4 regions of the Rhizobium sp. BK312 genome follow, and region 3 is predicted to be linked to each of the others. Evidence: predicted binding sites of a transcription regulator. Region 3 holds the regulator's gene; each other region holds the start of a gene.

Region 1 (4,083 bases), on a different contig from region 3:
CAAGGATGAAGGTGATCATTGTGCGGCCACCTCTTGGTTGTCTTCCTCGATGCGCCCGCTTGCCAGATTGATGCGGCGACCAAGACGCGCGGCGAGCGCTGTGTCATGCGTGACCACGATGAGCGTCGTCCCTTCTTCTACCGAAAATTGCAGCAGCAGCTCTGCAACCTCGTTACCTGCCTGGCGATCCAGGCTGGCGGTCGGCTCGTCGGCGACGATGACGCCCGGACGCGACAGCAGTGCGCGGGCAACGGCAACACGCTGCATCTCGCCGCGCGACAAGGTTTCGATCTTTTGCTGCGGTCGGGCGATACCGGTCACCGCCAGCAGATAAAGCGCTCGTTCCCGTTCGCTGGCCGCAAGGCGCCGTGTCAGCTTGATCGGCAACACGACGTTCTCGAAGGCGGACAGGCCGGGAAACAGATGAAAATCCTGCATGACAAGGCCGATATTGCGGGCGCGAAAGGCGTCGCGCCGGCCTGCAGAGAGGCGCGTGATTTCCGTTCCGCTCCAGGACACGCTGCCATCCCTAACGTCTTCCAGCCCGGTAATCGCATTGACGAAGGTACTCTTGCCTGAGCCGGACGCACCCGTGATCGCAAGCCGACCGCCCGGTGGCAGATGGAAGCGGTCGATGGAGAGAACCGGTGCGGCAAGGCCGGGGAACTGCATCTTCAGGCCGGAAACATCGAGAGCGAGCATGAGGATCAAACAGTCCTGAACGAGGCGTCCCTGAGACGCAGCTGGCTGATAAAGCCGGTTTCGGGATCGGTCCACGAGCCGAACTCCAGCACGCCGCGCGCCATGATCGGCGCGTTGTACTGCACGAATGTCTGCTTGGACGAGAGATAGACGACCACGATATTATCTGGCCAGTCGGCATCGGAAGAGCAGAAGGGGCAAAGCGACATCGGGATTTCCGTGAGCACGAAGAAGGCCGCCTCCGCCTTCAAGGGCGGCGCCATGAAGCCGTTGATGGCGACGTCCTTGCCGCTCGACTGCTTGACCTTGTCGGAAAATTCGAGCCCGAGCGGACCGAAACTCTTGTAGAGCTCACCGAAGCCTAGTTTCTCGGAGGCCTTGGCACGTACCGCGATGCCCATGACAGGCAAGGCTGCAGCGGCGGCCAGAAAGTCTCGGCGATTGATGGTGGCGATCTGATGCTTCGACATCGCGTACCCTCATAAAATGGAGAAAACAGGCGGTTTCGACACCGCCTGTCCTATTCACATGGCCTGTCAGGACTTACATCTTTTCGGTGCCGAGCGCGAAAGTATCGGCCAGCACGCGGTAGACATCGCTTTGTTCCATGTAACCACGGAAGCCTTCGGCACCTGGACCTGCCGCCTGGAGCACGACATCGTCGACGGCGTGGACACCGCTGTCCTCGTCCTTCGGAAGGTTGCCCTGCACGAAGACGGCACCGGGCACATCCTTGTAGGCTTCATTGGCGACATATTCCTTCTTCTCGTTCTGGATCGCCGGAACGAAAGGACCATCGAGCTTCGGACGGAAGGTTTCGTAGTGGTCAGGACCGTTGTTGGCGGCGATGAACAGGCGGCGCGAAACGTCGACGCGGTCCGGATAGCCGTCGCCATCCTTGTCCTCATAGTTCGGGAAGCCGGCCGCCGCATAGGTGCCGACCTTCTCGCGCATTTCCGTGCCCGGCTTGTTATCGTCGACAGTGCCGATGATCGAGACGCCATGCGTATGGTCGCCGGTGACGACAATAAGCGTATCCGGGTTCTTGGCTTGGAATTCGCGGGCGACGGCAACGGCCTTGTCGAACTCGATCGTATCGACCAGAGCGCGATCCCAATCGAGCGGATGGCTCATCTTGTCGATGGACGCACCCTCGACCATCAGGAAGAAGCCATCCGGATTCTTGGAAAGCTTGCCGAGCGCGACCTTGGTCATATCGACGAGGCCTGGCTGGTTCGGGAACTTGTCGACAGTGCCCTTCTTGAGGAATTCGCGGTCGAGCGTGACGTCGAGATTGCCGGTATGGAACAGGCCGAGCAGCCTGTCCTGGTTCGAGCCGGCGGCAGCCGCCAGTTCGTTCTTGTCGGTCGCAACGGCATAGCCGGCATCCTTGAAGAGCGCGATATAATCCTTATCGTCCTTGCGCTTGGAACCGGGCACGCTTTTCGCCAGGAAATAGGCCGAGCCGCCGCCGAGCAGGACATCCGGCTTGACGTCATACATCATGCCGACGATATCGGCCTTGTCGCCACGCTTGCGGGTATGGGAAACGAGCGCTGCCGGCGTCGCATCCTCGACTTCGGCCGTGGTGACGATGCCAAGCGACTTCTTGCCGGTGCGGCGCAGGGCCTCGCCGATGGTTTCGACCTTGGGATCATCGAGGCTTGCCGGCGTGCGGTCGGCATAGACGCCGAGGGCGTTCACGGCCGACTTGTGGCCGGTCATGTAAGCCGACATGGTGTTGGCACTGTCGGTGGCAATCGCCGAGGTCGAGGACGTGCCGATGAAGGCAACCGGCGGGATGTCGTCCATGGCGAGGCGGCCATTGGCCTTGCCTTCGGTCATGCCCTTGGACATGAGGCGGGCGCCGGTGCGATGCGCAACCGAGAGACCATCGCCGAGCAGGAAGATGATGTTCTTGGCTTTCGGCGTCGCCGAAGTGCCATAAACATCCCAGTTGACGGATTTCTTCTCGTCGCCGGCCGAAACCTCGACCTTGTACTGGCCGGGCTTTGCGAGCTTGACGCCACGCAGGATCAGGGCAGATCCGAGAACCTTGTCCTCAGCACCCTTTTCTTCGCCGACGAAATCAGCCGCCTTACCGAAAACCGCGTCGTAGCTTTCGCCGTTGACCGTGACCTTCACGTCTTCCGGCTTCACGACCTGGCTGAATTCCACCTTGAAATCGAACGGAGAGCCGGCGAGTACCGTTGCTCGGTCCAACGGATAGACTGTCGCTGCATGGGCTGCGCCGGACATTACGGTCGCAGACATCATGGCGAGAAGAAGTTTACGCATTTATACCCCCTGCGTTTGGTTGCTTCCCGCTCCCCACATATAAAAGCCAGATGACAATCATGTAAAAATGGGTCAACTTTCCGCAACCACTAATTCCAAAACGGAAACCGATAAGCAATCCTGATTGTATGTGCCGCATCTAAAATGCTGCGCACACATGCAAACGGTCCCGTCAATTCGTCGTCATCCGCAATCCATTATCATGCAAGCTATATTGATCGCCGTGAGTGAAAACTTGCTATCTTAACCGAAGGGGAAAATATTACGCACGTTTCGTGAGGATTTTGAGGATTTTTCGCAATGGAAGAACAGCTCGATAAACTGGATCTACGCCTGCTGGAGGAGCTTCAGAAAGACGGCAGGCTGACGAACAACGAGCTGGGTGAACGCATCGCGCTATCGCCTTCGCAATGCTCGCGCCGCCGCACACGACTGGAGGCGGAGGGCTATATTCGCAGCTACCAGGCCAATCTCGACCGGCAGAGGCTGGGGCTGGACATGCTCGTGGTCATTTCTGTGACGCTCGCCACTCATAATCGCGATAATGCCCGCCGGTTTTCGCAGCTCATCAACGGTCTGCCCGAGGTGCTGGAAGCCTATGCGTTGACGGGCGAAATGGACTATCACCTGAAGGTCGCCACCCGCGGGCTTACCGATCTCTCCCGTTTCGTCAACGACGTGCTGCTTCCGCATGAATCGGTTCAGCACGTGAAGACGGCGATCGTCCTCGATACCCTCAAGACCTTCGAGGGATTTCCGGTTCATTTGCCACACGGCTGATATGGCGAAGGCACTTGGCGGTCACCGCCACGCGGCCGTGCCCTGTTGAGCGTCAAGGGCAAGTTTTGAGGGGTTGCTTTCTCCGCATACAGCCCTTCCAATCATACCAAAGACAATCTCCTTGGCGAGGATCGGCTTGCATGACCACGGATGTACAGACGCGGCATTTCGAAGAATTTGCCGAAGTCCTGCTCAGATGCAATCATCTGTATCATCCCAGCAACGATTCCATCGCCTTGCGCAATGCCGTCGAAAGCAGGCGTCAGATAGAGATATTCGACTATAGCCGCGCCGCCGATGCCT
Region 2 (4,083 bases), 370 kb from region 3:
CGGCAAGAGCTCGCTGCTGAAGATGATCTATGGCAATTATGCCGTCGACAGCGGCCAGATCCTTGTCACTCACCGGGACAGGATCGTCGATCTTGCCACCGCCGACCCGCGCACTGTGCTTGAGGTCCGTCGCCAGAGCATGGGCTATGTCAGCCAGTTCCTGCGCACGGTTCCACGCGTCGCCGCCGTCGATGTCGTTGCCGAGCCGTTGCTGGCGCGCGGCGTGACCGTGGACGAGGCCAGGGCTAGGGCGGCCGAGCTGCTAGCACAACTGAACTTGCCGAAGGAACTTTGGCAGCTGCCGCCCGCCACTTTCTCGGGCGGCGAACAGCAGCGCGTCAACATCGCCCGCGGCTTCATCACCGACCACGCCATTTTGCTGCTGGACGAGCCGACGGCGTCGCTCGATGCCCGCAACCGGGCCGTCGTGGTCGACATGATCGAGCAGAAGAAGGGAGCCGGCGTTGCCCTTCTCGGCATCTTCCATGACGAAGAAGTGCGCGAGGCCGTCGGCAGCCGCGTTCTCGACGTTTCGCAGTTCTCGCCGCGGAAGGCCGCCGCATGAGCCGCAAACTGGGCGAGACGCCCTTCATCAGCCCTTCGGCCAGCGTCAACAACTCGACGCTCGGCCGCTATACCGAAGTCTCCGACCACTGCCGCATCGATGAAGTCGAGATCGGCGACTATTCCTACATCATGCAGGATGGCGCGGTCTGGTGCGCGACGATCGGCAAGTTCGTCAACATTGCCGCCGCCGTGCGCATCAACGCCACCAACCACCCGACATGGCGCGCCACGCTGCACCATTTCACCTACCGCGCCGCCGACTACTGGCCGGATGCCGATATGGAGACGGATTTCTTCACCTGGCGGCGCGACAACCGCGTTGTCATCGGTCACGATGTCTGGATTGGCCACGGCGCGACCGTGCTGCCCGGCGTGACGGTCGGCAATGGTGCCGTCATCGGCGCCGGTGCCGTCGTTTCCAAGGACGTCGCGCCCTACACCATCGTCGGCGGTGTGCCGGCCAAGCTTATTCGCGAGCGTTTCACGCCCGAGGTCGGCGCGCGTATGGACAAGCTCTCATGGTGGGATTGGGATCACGATCGCCTGCGCACGGCGCTTGCGGATTTTCGCGCCCTTTCGGCGGAGGAATTTCTGGATCGCTACGCCGCCTGAGGACGCTTTCCGCCCAAGCCGGGCTTGCAGGAGACCGGCGGCCGCTTCAGCCTCGGGCGATCTGTCTAGCTCGAATTAAGGAGGCCTCTTAATGGCAAAGCAATTTTCCAGCGTTGACGACCGGCTTCGCGATTTCATCGCGCGGCAGCATATCTTCTTCACGGCGTCCGCGACATCGGAATCCCGGGTCAATGTTTCGCCGCGCGAAACGTTATGCCTGCGCATCATCTCCCCGAATACTGCCATTTATCTCGACCGCACCGGCAGCGGCAACGAGACATCGGCCCACATGAAGGCCGACGGGCGGCTGACGATCATGTTCTGCGCCGTCGAAGGGCCGCCGATGATCCTGCGTCTCTACGGCCGCGGGCGGATCATTCACCGATCGACACAGGAATATCGGGAATTGCTGAATGATTACTATGCGGGGGAAGAGCCGCTCGGCGCACGGCAGATCGTACGACTGGACTTCGATCTCGTACAGACTTCCTGCGGTTTCGGCGTGCCGCTCTTTTCCTACGAAGGCGAGAGGCCGAGCCTCGACCAATGGGCGAAAGCTAAGGGTCCTGATGGCATTGAAGAATATCGGCGCGAGAAGAATAGCTTCAGCATGGACGGCCTGCCGACAGGCATGTTTGACGGCTAAACTTAGCGGAAAGCCCTCAGCCGGCTAATCTTGCAAAAACGACGGGAATTGTAACAGCAGTTACATAAAACTGACATCGGAGCTTCATGAAGCGGGACTAATCGGTTGCCTTGTGATTGGCGCCGACCCCGTCGAAACTCCCTTCGAGGCAGGGGCATGCGCCCATTCTTAGCACCGGTACCGCTGAAATTTTTGCAGCCCGGCAGCCGCGAAAGGGAAGCACTATGTTCGAACTCAGGAATGTCTCGCGCCGGTTTGGAAACAAGCTCGCTGTCGATTCCGTGACTTTGGACATACCGCAGGGACAGATGGTCGGCGTCATCGGCCGTTCCGGCGCCGGCAAGTCGACTTTGCTGCGCATGATCAATCGCCTCGCCGATCCGAGTTCCGGTTCCATCCATTTCGCCGGCACCGAGGTTTCGAAGCTCAGCGGCCGTGCGTTGCGCAGCTGGCAGCGCGATTGCGCCATGATCTTCCAGCAGTTCAACCTCGTTCCGCGCCTCGACGTGCTCACCAACGTCATGCTCGGCCGGCTGAACCAGCGTTCGACGGTACTGAGCCTGCTGTCCGTCTTTTCCCGTGAGGAACGCATTGAAGCCATCGCGGCACTCGAGCGTCTCGGCATCGAGCAGACGGCCCTGCAGATGGCCGGCACACTTTCGGGCGGCCAGCAGCAGCGCGTCGCCATCGCCCGCGCCCTTATGCAGCAGCCGAAGATGATGCTGGCCGACGAGCCAATCGCCTCGCTCGATCCCCTCAACGCCAAGATCGTCATGGATGCGCTGCGCGACATCAACGAACGTGAAGGCATCACCGTCATCACAAACCTGCATACGCTGGATACGGCGCGCAACTATTGCGAACGCATCGTCGGCATGGCAGCCGGTAAGGTCGTCTTCGACGGCAAGCCAACCGATCTGACGGCAGCCGCCGTCAAAGAAATCTACGGCACCGATAAGGACGGCGCCGGCATCGACGAGAGCATGACGTCGACATCCATCAATATCGCCGATCAGGCCGCGCAAGCCGCGGCGACTGAATCTGCCGGCCCGCAACCGCTGGCACTGGCCGGTCTCTGAGAGGGACGGCCGGGATCGAAGGCCCGCGTCAAGGGCGCATTTCTTCTATCAGATCGAAGACATCCGGGGACACCGGTTAATCAGGAGACGAACCCATGTTGAAGAAAGCACTTTTTGCCGCTACGGCGCTGGTTGCGCTCGCAGCCGGCGCTGCTGCCAACGCAGCAGACCTCAAGGAATTCCGCATCGGCATTCTCGGCGGCGAAAACGAAGCCGACCGCCTGCGCAATTACGCCTGCCTTTCCGACCACCTGAAGAAGGAATTCGGTTTCGAGAAGGTTTCGCTGTTCCCGGCTGCCGACTATAACGGCGTTATCCAGGGCCTGCTCGGCGGCACGCTCGACTTCGCCGAACTCGGCGCTTCCGGCTATGCAGCCGTCGCCATCAAGGACCCGAAGGCCGTTACCCCGATCCTGACCACGCAGCAGACCGACGGCTCCACCGGCTACTACTCGATCGGCCTCGCCCTCAAGTCTTCCGGCATCAAGACGATCATAGACGCCAAGGGCAAGAAGCTCGGCTACGCCGATCCGGACTCCACCTCGGGCTACCTCGTTCCCCTCACGCAGATTCCGAAGACCACCGGCGTGCCGAACGACAAGTTCTTCGGCTCGACCCAGTTCAACGGCGGCCATGAAAACAACCTGCTCGCCGCCTATGACGGCAAGGTCGACGTCGCTGTCGACGATTCCTCGGGCGTTGGCGATTTCAAGGACGGCTTCACCTCCGGCACCTTCCGCAAGGAAGTCGACAAGGGCGCCGTGGATCCGAACAAGCTCGTCGAAGTATGGCGTTCTCCGCTGATCCCGAACGGCCCGCTCGTCGTTCGCAACGCTCTCGGCACCGAATGGCAGACGAAGCTGACGGACTTCTTCATGAAGCTCCCGACGGCCGACGCCAAGTGCTTCAACGCCATCGAAGGCGGCGACTTCAAGGGCTACGTCAAGGTTACCCCGGACTTCTACAACGCCGTCATCGACGTTCGCAAAGCTGCCATCGGCGGCTGATCCGCATTCCGATAATTGGGCGGCCGGCAACGGCCGCCCTTTTGCTATTCACAGAGGCTTGACTTCATGACGATCGCCGATACGCACCCGAACATGCAGAGCGCGCCACAGAGCGCCAAGGAGATCGGCGACGCCTGGAACAAGATGGTGGCCAAGCGCCGCCTCTACACCG
Region 3 (4,083 bases):
CGCCATAGGTCGAGCCATGCGTGCCGGCCTTCATGCCGGAAGCGGCTTCCGCCGTCGCAAGGCACGCACCGAGCGGGAAACCGCCGCCGATACCCTTGGCGACCGCCATGATGTCAGGCTTGATACCGGACCATTCATGGGCAAAGAGCTTGCCGGTACGGCCGACGCCACACTGTACTTCGTCGAGGATCAAAAGCAGGCCGTGCTCATCGCAGATCTCCCGCAGCCCGCGCAGGAATTCGTTGGTTGCCGGGCGGATACCGCCCTCGCCCTGCACCGGCTCGATCAGGATCGCAGCCGTCGCATCCGTGATGGCGGCACGCACGGCGTCAAGATCGCCGAACTGCACCTGGTCGAAGCCCGGTGCCTTCGGGCCGAAGCCTTCGATATATTTTTCCTGGCCACCAGCGGCGATCGTTGCGATGGTGCGGCCGTGGAAGGCGCCTTCGAAGGTGATGATATGGAACTTCTCGGGATGCCCCTTGGCGAATTGATAGCGCCGCGCAGTCTTGATGGCGCACTCCAGCGCCTCCGCGCCCGAATTGGTGAAGAACACCTTGTCGGCGAAGGTCACTTCCGTCAGCCGCTTCGACAGCTTCTCCTGGCCGGGCACCTCATAGAGGTTGGACAGGTGCCAGACCTTGTCGGCCTGCGCCTTCAGCTCGGCGACAAGATGGGGATGAGCATGACCGAGCGAATTGACCGCGACGCCGGCTGCGAAATCGAGGTAGCGTTCGCCATTCTCAGTGACCAGCCAGACGCCCTCGCCTCGCTCGAACCGCAGCGGAGCGCGCAAGTAGGTGTCGTAAAGCGGCGTGGTCTCGGCCATGGCCATATCTCCTGATCACAACTTTAAGGACCGATCGCTTCCATTTGATGAAACGGGTCCGAAAAAATCAAAAATGCCGCCTTGCGGCGGCTCGGGCACTATTGATGTTTTGCACCGCGATGTCAACAAAACTGCCGTTTTAGCAGGTGCGAGAAAAGGCTTGCCGGCAAAAGAGATGCGTCGGGCGGCGCCTATGGCAGAAATGCCACGCCCGGACAGCAAGTTGGGGAAAACCTCGAAATCGATTCCTCAAGATTCCCGCGACTCTTGTCACGGAGTCAGCCTCACACTAGGTTAAAAACCAATTGCTAGACTGCATGCGGCGGAACTAGTCACCACAATTTTAGAGCGTTTCGCGCCTCGATACCATGCGAGGCAATGGTGAGGGATTCTGCCATCGGAAACGCGACAGCGGAGACAGGGCATGAATTGGACAGACGAACGCGTCGAGAAGCTGAAAAAGCTATGGTCCGAAGGATTGAGCGCCAGCCAGATCGCTGCGCAGCTCGGTGGCGTGAGCCGTAATGCCGTTATCGGCAAGGTACATCGCCTGAACCTCCCCGGCCGAGCGAAGGCGGGCGGCACGACAACCGCAGCGCGCACGCCGAAGCGCAGCGCAGCGGCACCTCGCGCTGCGACCTACGGATCGCGCGTTGCTACCCGCACGGTGGTTGCCCGCCAGCAGGGCGCAACCATGCTGAAGGAAGAGATCGAGATCGATTCCGTCAACGAAATCCAATATCGCCCGGCATCGAACGTCGTCGTTCCGATCTCCCGCCGCCTCGGCCTGACGGAACTGACGGAGCGCACCTGCAAGTGGCCGGTCGGCGATCCGCTGAAGGACGATTTCCATTTCTGCGGCAATGAGAGCCCAGATTCATCGCCTTACTGCACCTACCATCAGCGCCTGGCCTACCAGCCGGTGCATGAACGGCGTAGGCCGGCCCAGCCGCGTGGCTGAGAGGCTTGATGACTGAGATAAAGAAACGGGCCCTTGAGGCCCGTTTTCTGTTTCCGCCGCTATGTTGATGCCTGATCGGGTATCCCCGCTCAGGCCTCCATGGAATAGCCCGCGCCGCGAACGGTGCGAATGACATCCTGCATATTGGAGAAATTGAGCGCCTTGCGCAGGCGGCCGACATGGACGTCGACCGTGCGTTCGTCGACGTAGATATCGTGACCCCATACGCCGTCGAGCAGCTGCGAACGCGAGAAGACGCGGCCCGGCGAGGACATCAGGAACTCCAGCAGGCGGAATTCCGTCGGCCCCAGCCGCACTTCGCGGCTCTTGCGGTGGACGCGATGGGTTTCGCGATCCAGCTCGATATCGCCGCAGCGCAGCACCGTGGAGAGAACCTCCGGGCGGGCACGCCGCAGCATCGCCTTGACGCGAGCCATCAGCTCCGGCGTCGAGAACGGCTTGACGACATAATCGTCCGCGCCGGTCGAAAGCCCGCGCACGCGCTCGCTTTCCTCGCCGCGGGCCGTCAGCATGATGATCGGCAGGCGCTCCGTCTCCGGCCGCATACGCAGCCGGCGGCAGAGCTCGATGCCCGATACGCCGGGGAGCATCCAGTCGAGGATCAGGAGATCGGGGATGCGCTCCTGGAGACGCAGCTCGGCCTCATCGCCTCTGAGGATCGTGTCGACCTCGAAGCCTTCGGCCTCAAGATTGTAGCGCAGCAGAACGCTGAGCGCTTCCTCGTCTTCTACAACAGCAACTCTCGGAACCATGCGCCTATGGTCTCCTTTCTTCGCTTTCGGATTATTCGGTCACTGCGCCGACGGTATTGGCGGTATCGTCCTTCGGGCGCTCGCCTTCCGGCTGCGCGCCCGTCGCCATGTAATAGATCGTCTCGGCGATGTTGGTGGCATGGTCGCCGATGCGCTCAATGTTCTTGGCGCAGAAAAGAAGATGCGTGCAGGTGGTGATGTTGCGCGGATCTTCCATCATGTAGGTCAGCATCTCGCGAAAGAGCGAGGTGTACATGGCGTCGATTTCCTCGTCGCGTTCGCGGATCGACACGGCCTTGTCCGGCGAGCGGGTCGCGTAGACATCCAGAACTTCCTTGAGCTGGCTCAGCGCCAGTTCGGAGAGATGCTCGATGCCGCGGGCGAGACGGCGCGGGACACCGGTGCCCTGGACGGCGATGACGCGCTTTGCGGTGTTCTTGCCGAGATCGCCGACGCGCTCCAGATCGGATGCGATGCGGATCGAGCCCATGATTTCACGCAGATCCGCCGCCATCGGCTGACGGCGGGCGATGGTAACGATCGCCTTGTCGCCGACTTCGCGCTCGGCATGGTCGAGAACGACGTCGTCGGAGATGACCTTCTGGGCCAGGGCAGCGTCGCTGTTGACCAGCGCGCGTACGCTGTCGCTAACCATCTGCTCTGCCAGGCCGCCCATTTCAGCAATGCGGCGCGTCAGGAACTTCAGGTCTTCGTCATAGGCAGAGAGAATGTGAGTGGAGACCATTTTTCTATCCTCAAGGTGAACTGTGTGAAATGAGCCGCGCGCCTGATATCATCAACCAAAACGGCCCATGATGTAATCCTGCGTGCGGAAATCGTCGGGATTGGTGAACATCTTATCGGTGTCGTTCTCCTCGACCAGGTGGCCGAGATGGAACATTGCGGTACGCTGCGAGACGCGGGCTGCCTGCTGCATGGAATGCGTCACGATGACGATGGTGAAATTCTCCCGCAGTTCGTGGATGAGATCCTCGACCTTGGCGGTTGCGATCGGATCAAGCGCCGAGCATGGCTCGTCCATCAGGATGACCTCCGGGCTGACCGCGACGGCGCGGGCGATGCACAGACGCTGCTGCTGACCGCCCGATAGGCTCGTGCCGGCATCATGGAGCCGATCCTTGACCTCGCCCCAGAGACCGGCCTTCTGAAGACTGCTCTCGACGATATGCTCGAGATCGGCCTTTGAGCGATGCAGGCCATGGATGCGCGGGCCGTAGGCGACGTTCTCATAGATGGACTTCGGAAATGGGTTGGGCTTCTGGAAGACCATGCCGACGCGGGCGCGCAACTCCACCACGTCGATGCTGTCGTCGTAGACATCCTGATCGTCGAGCGTGATCTTGCCGGTGACCCGGCAGGTCTCGATCGTATCGTTCATGCGGTTGAGGCAGCGCAGGAAGGTGGACTTGCCGCAACCGGAAGGGCCGATCAAAGCCGTGACGGTATTGGCGCGGATCTTCAGATTGACGTCGAAGAGCGCCCGCTTGTCGCCGTAGAAC
Region 4 (4,083 bases), on a different contig from region 3:
GCAGCGGCACGCGGCGCGACAGCGCCAGGTTGCCGTCACCATGGAAGATCTTCAGCGAGAGAATGTCACCCGCTTCATCCTTGCGGATATAGAAGGCGATGCGGATCGGCTCGGTGCCGGCCGTGGCAATAATATCAGGCAGATCGGCAAAGGCGTCTTCCGGCGAGAAGGCTTCCTGGAAGGCCTGGCTAACGGAAATGTTCGGCGCCTTTGGACCTGCCAGCATGGCAAAGCGTTCGTCCCAGCGGGCTGTTATGGCGCGTATCGCTTCTTCGAGCTTGGCTTGCGGAACATGCGGCGTCTTTCCGGCGCTGCGGCCGATAATGAAATGCACGCGCGCCACTCCGCCTTCCGGGAAGGCGGGATAATAGGCGGAGACGCGGCCGTCATAGACGGTCTTCAGATAATTGCCGATCTTTTCACGAACGACGGAATCATACTCTTCGCGCGGGACATAGACGATGACGGAGACGAAGCGGTCGAAATGGTCGATGCGCGGCAAAACGCGTACGCGCGGCCGATCGGTCAGGTCGTTGATCTGCTCGGCGAAATTTGCCAGCAATGAGGTGTCGATCTGGAAGAGATCGTCGCGGGGATAGGATTCCAGCGTGTTTTCGAGCGTGCGACCCGAGTGGCTTGTCGGATCGAAGCCGAAGTGATCCTTGACCTTCTGCAGCTTCGAACGCAGCAACGGCACTTCGGTGGCAGCACTCGTATAGGCCGTCGATGTGAAGAGGCCGACGATGCGCAGTTCGCCCGTAACATTGCCATCAGCATCGAAACGCTTGACGCCGACATAATCCATATAGGCACGGCGGTGGACGATCGACTTGACGTTGGCCTTGGTGACGATCAGGAAATCCGGGCCGTCGAGGAAGGCGAGGATTTCCGGCGTCGTGGTGACGGCGTCTTTGCCCTGCCGGAGAACGCGAACATCCGGATTGGAGAGAATGCCGAGGCCGGTACCGCGATCCCGCTCGACCTTGGCGTTGACGCCCTTGCCGGAATAGACATATTCGCGCATGCCGAGGAAGGTGAAATTGCCGTCGCGTAGCCAGGCAAGGAAGGCAAGCGCCTCATCGCGGTCATTCTTGCGGCGGCCGGCAGCCTCATAGGTTGATAGTTCCGATATCACGGTATCGAGGCGCGACAGCATCGGCTTCCAGTCGGAAACGGCAAGATGCGTCTGATCGAGCACGGTCTGGATCCGCTTGGTCAGATCGGTCGCCTGCGCTGTCGTCAGAGGCGAGAGATGAAGCTGGATATGGCTGACCCGATGGGCTGGATCGCTCGGGCGATCGGCGGAATAAAGGCTCGGCTCCTTACCCTTCTCGATGACCAGGATCGGATGCACCGCCATATAGAGATCGCGATAGCTGCTGGTCACTTCGCCCATGATCGATTCATAAAGGAAGGGCATATTGTGGTCGGTGATCGAAAGGATCGAGACGGCAACGCCATCGGGTTCGATACCGCCGACCTGCTCGATGCTGACGCGGGGGGACGTGGCGCTCCAGGCTGCGAGTTCCTTGGCCGCATGCGCCGCGGCAAGTGCCAGCATCTCCGGGCTGTAAAGCTCCATGTCGTCATTGCTAGCCCGGCCAAACAGGATTTCGGGATCGAGATGTGCCTCGCCTGTCGCAGCCGCAATCTTGCGTGCCGCCTCGATCTGTTTTTCCCGTTTCGGATTAGTCTTGGGCGCCATGAAATTCCTCCCGATTTTCGAACTTTGACGACAGTAGCAGAAGGTTTAGCGAAAAAACTGGCAAAAAGAATGCGAATTTGGTTCGTTTCGGACTGATTTTGGTCGGTTTTTTTGAAAAAACTTGCCGAAAACGGCGATGTTGACGAAAAACAGGCTTAATCGGCGAGAAATTGGCGGAATCAACTCGTCAACAGAGGTTTTCATGACTCCGTGAAGGGCGGTTGACAGAGTGCCGCGAAAGGGATCATCAACTTGCGCCATTGCAGTTTGAAGCCCTGAACTGAAAGCACAATCATGTCGCAAGTGTCGGCCGGCGCCGTTATCGTCATTTCCAGTCATGTCGTTCGAGGGTCCGTTGGCAATCGCGCTGCAGTCTTTGCTCTGGAAACACTCGGCCATCCGGTCTGGGCGCTGCCGACCATCGTTCTGCCATGGCACCCTGGCCATGGCCGCTCGACGCGGCTAACCTTCAACGAAGCCGATTTCGACCATGCGATTGACGATCTTATCGCCGCACCCTGGCTTTCCGAGGTCAAGGCGGTGCTATCGGGCTACTTCGGCAACGCCGCCCAGGCGTATGCCGTCGCCCGGCTGGTGACGGCTCTGCGGGAGAAAAACCCGGATATTCTCTATGCCTGTGATCCCGTCATCGGCGATGCCGGCGGGCTGTATGTGCCGCAGGCGACAGCGGAAGCGATCCGCGACTGCCTGATCCCGCTGGCGTCACTCGCAACGCCGAACCGCTATGAGCTTGCCTGGCTGGCGGGAGCGCCGCTCGAGGATAACAACGCCATCATGGAGGCGGCGCTCGCGCTTGGACCGTCGCGCATGCTGGTGACGTCCGCCGTTCCGATGATGGCCGGTGGTATCGGGAACCTCTATCTCAGCGGCCGAAACGCACTGCTTGCCGAGCATCGCAGCGTCGAAGGCGCACCAAATGGGCTCGGCGATCTCCTGTCTGCCGTCTTCCTGTCGCGCCTGCTTTCGGGGATGGATGAGGAGCGGGCATTGCAGCTGACGACGGCCAGCGTCTTCGAGGTGCTGGCACGAGCCGTCAAGCGCGGCAGCAACGAGCTGACGCTGGCCGTAGATTCCGCAAGCCTGTCGACACCGATGGCGATGGTGCAGCTGCGCCACCTTGTCCATCCAGCACAACGCAGGAAAAAGTAACGGCCAGAGCTTTTTAGCCTATCGCGCGCCGAAGATCGCCGAGCCGACGCGAACACTGGTCGCGCCGAAGGCAACTGCGATTTCATAATCGCTCGACATGCCCATCGAGAGCTTTTCGACGCCGGCCTGCTTGGCGAGCTTTGCAAGCAGGGCAAAATGCGGCCCCGGATTTTCGTCGGCGGGCGGGATGCACATCAGGCCCTCTATGGAAAGCCCGAGCTCCTTACGGCAGAGATCGACGAAACTGGCCGTATCGTCGGGCGCGATACCCGCCTTTTGCGGCTCTAACCCGGTATTGACCTGTACGTAGAGCCGAATGGCCTTGCCCTGTCGCTTGATTTCATCGGCAATGGCCCGCGCGATCTTTTCCCGGTCAACGGTTTCGATCACGTCGAACAGCGCCACGGCGTCTGCGGTCTTGTTCGATTGCAGCGGCCCGATTAGATGCAATTCAATCCCGGGCGTTTCGGTCTTGAGCTCTGGCCACTTGCCCTGGCTCTCCTGCACGCGGTTTTCGCCAAACACCCGCTGGCCGGCCGAAATCGCCGGGCGGATCTGACCGGCATCGAAGGTCTTGGAAACGGCAACGAGCTGCACAGAGCCGGCAGCTCGGCCGGCCTGACGCTCGGCAGCCGCGATATGGGAACGGACTTCGTCCAAGCGCTCTTGAAGTTCCATCTTCTCGCCTCGATATTTGGCTTGCTTCTCAAACTTTGCAGTAATGAGGCTCGCAGGCTTTGCCAAGGGCGAATGCGACCGAATCCGGCTTTGCATTGCAAGATAAGGCACTTGCTGCGGCTGCTAAACTTGACGCTTGGGTGGTTTCGTGGTGAAGGTCACGCCTTACTCCCCATGATTTTCCGGAATACAAGAACAGATGACTAGCGAACGTTATAATCCGCGCGATGCCGAGCCCCGCTGGCAGGAAAAATGGAACGAAGAGAAGGTCTTCGTGACAGATAATGCCGATCCGCGTGAGAAATATTACGTCCTAGAGATGTTTCCCTATCCGTCCGGCCGCATCCATATGGGTCATGTGCGTAACTACGCCATGGGCGATGTCGTTGCCCGCTACAAGCGCGCCCGCGGCTATAACGTGCTGCATCCGATGGGCTGGGACGCCTTCGGCATGCCGGCGGAAAACGCCGCACGCGACAATAAAGTGCATCCGAAGGAATGGACCTACCAGAACATCGCCTCCATGCGCA

Evidence for each region. Region 3 encodes PhoB, which activates phosphate uptake and scavenging genes when phosphate is short. Its sites were predicted from a motif close to TGTCATNNANCTGTCAT; they were not measured.
Region 1: the regulator PhoB is predicted to act here: its motif matches at 3,040-3,056, upstream of FHT85_RS05965 (alkaline phosphatase).
Region 2: the regulator PhoB is predicted to act here: its motif matches at 1,897-1,913, upstream of phnC (phosphonate ABC transporter ATP-binding protein).
Region 4: the regulator PhoB is predicted to act here: its motif matches at 1,916-1,932, upstream of FHT85_RS25160 (NAD-glutamate dehydrogenase).

What each region holds. Positions count from the first base shown of each region.
Region 1 covers NZ_JACHZP010000002.1:264,772-268,854, reverse strand. Annotated here, with positions in the region: gene FHT85_RS05980 (ABC transporter permease) at 1-19, opposite strand, end outside; gene FHT85_RS05975 (ABC transporter ATP-binding protein) at 16-702, opposite strand; gene FHT85_RS05970 (hypothetical protein) at 708-1,172, opposite strand; gene FHT85_RS05965 (alkaline phosphatase) at 1,246-3,000, opposite strand; gene FHT85_RS05960 (Lrp/AsnC family transcriptional regulator) at 3,301-3,780, shown strand; gene FHT85_RS05955 (cyclopropane-fatty-acyl-phospholipid synthase family protein) at 4,017-4,083, shown strand, end outside.
Region 2 covers NZ_JACHZP010000005.1:64,610-68,692, reverse strand. Annotated here, with positions in the region: gene phnL (phosphonate C-P lyase system protein PhnL) at 1-565, shown strand, start outside; gene FHT85_RS15155 (DapH/DapD/GlmU-related protein) at 562-1,179, shown strand; gene FHT85_RS15150 (pyridoxamine 5'-phosphate oxidase family protein) at 1,271-1,825, shown strand; gene phnC (phosphonate ABC transporter ATP-binding protein) at 2,050-2,904, shown strand; gene phnD (phosphonate ABC transporter substrate-binding protein) at 3,000-3,911, shown strand; gene phnE (phosphonate ABC transporter, permease protein PhnE) at 3,978-4,083, shown strand, end outside.
Region 3 covers NZ_JACHZP010000005.1:430,560-434,642, reverse strand. Annotated here, with positions in the region: gene FHT85_RS17020 (aspartate aminotransferase family protein) at 1-829, opposite strand, end outside; gene FHT85_RS17015 (GcrA family cell cycle regulator) at 1,254-1,790, shown strand; gene phoB (phosphate regulon transcriptional regulator PhoB) at 1,880-2,563, opposite strand; gene phoU (phosphate signaling complex protein PhoU) at 2,595-3,308, opposite strand; gene pstB (phosphate ABC transporter ATP-binding protein PstB) at 3,360-4,083, opposite strand, start outside.
Region 4 covers NZ_JACHZP010000010.1:81,072-85,154, reverse strand. Annotated here, with positions in the region: gene FHT85_RS25160 (NAD-glutamate dehydrogenase) at 1-1,705, opposite strand, end outside; gene pdxY (pyridoxal kinase PdxY) at 2,000-2,875, shown strand; gene FHT85_RS25150 (YggS family pyridoxal phosphate-dependent enzyme) at 2,894-3,553, opposite strand; gene leuS (leucine--tRNA ligase) at 3,753-4,083, shown strand, end outside.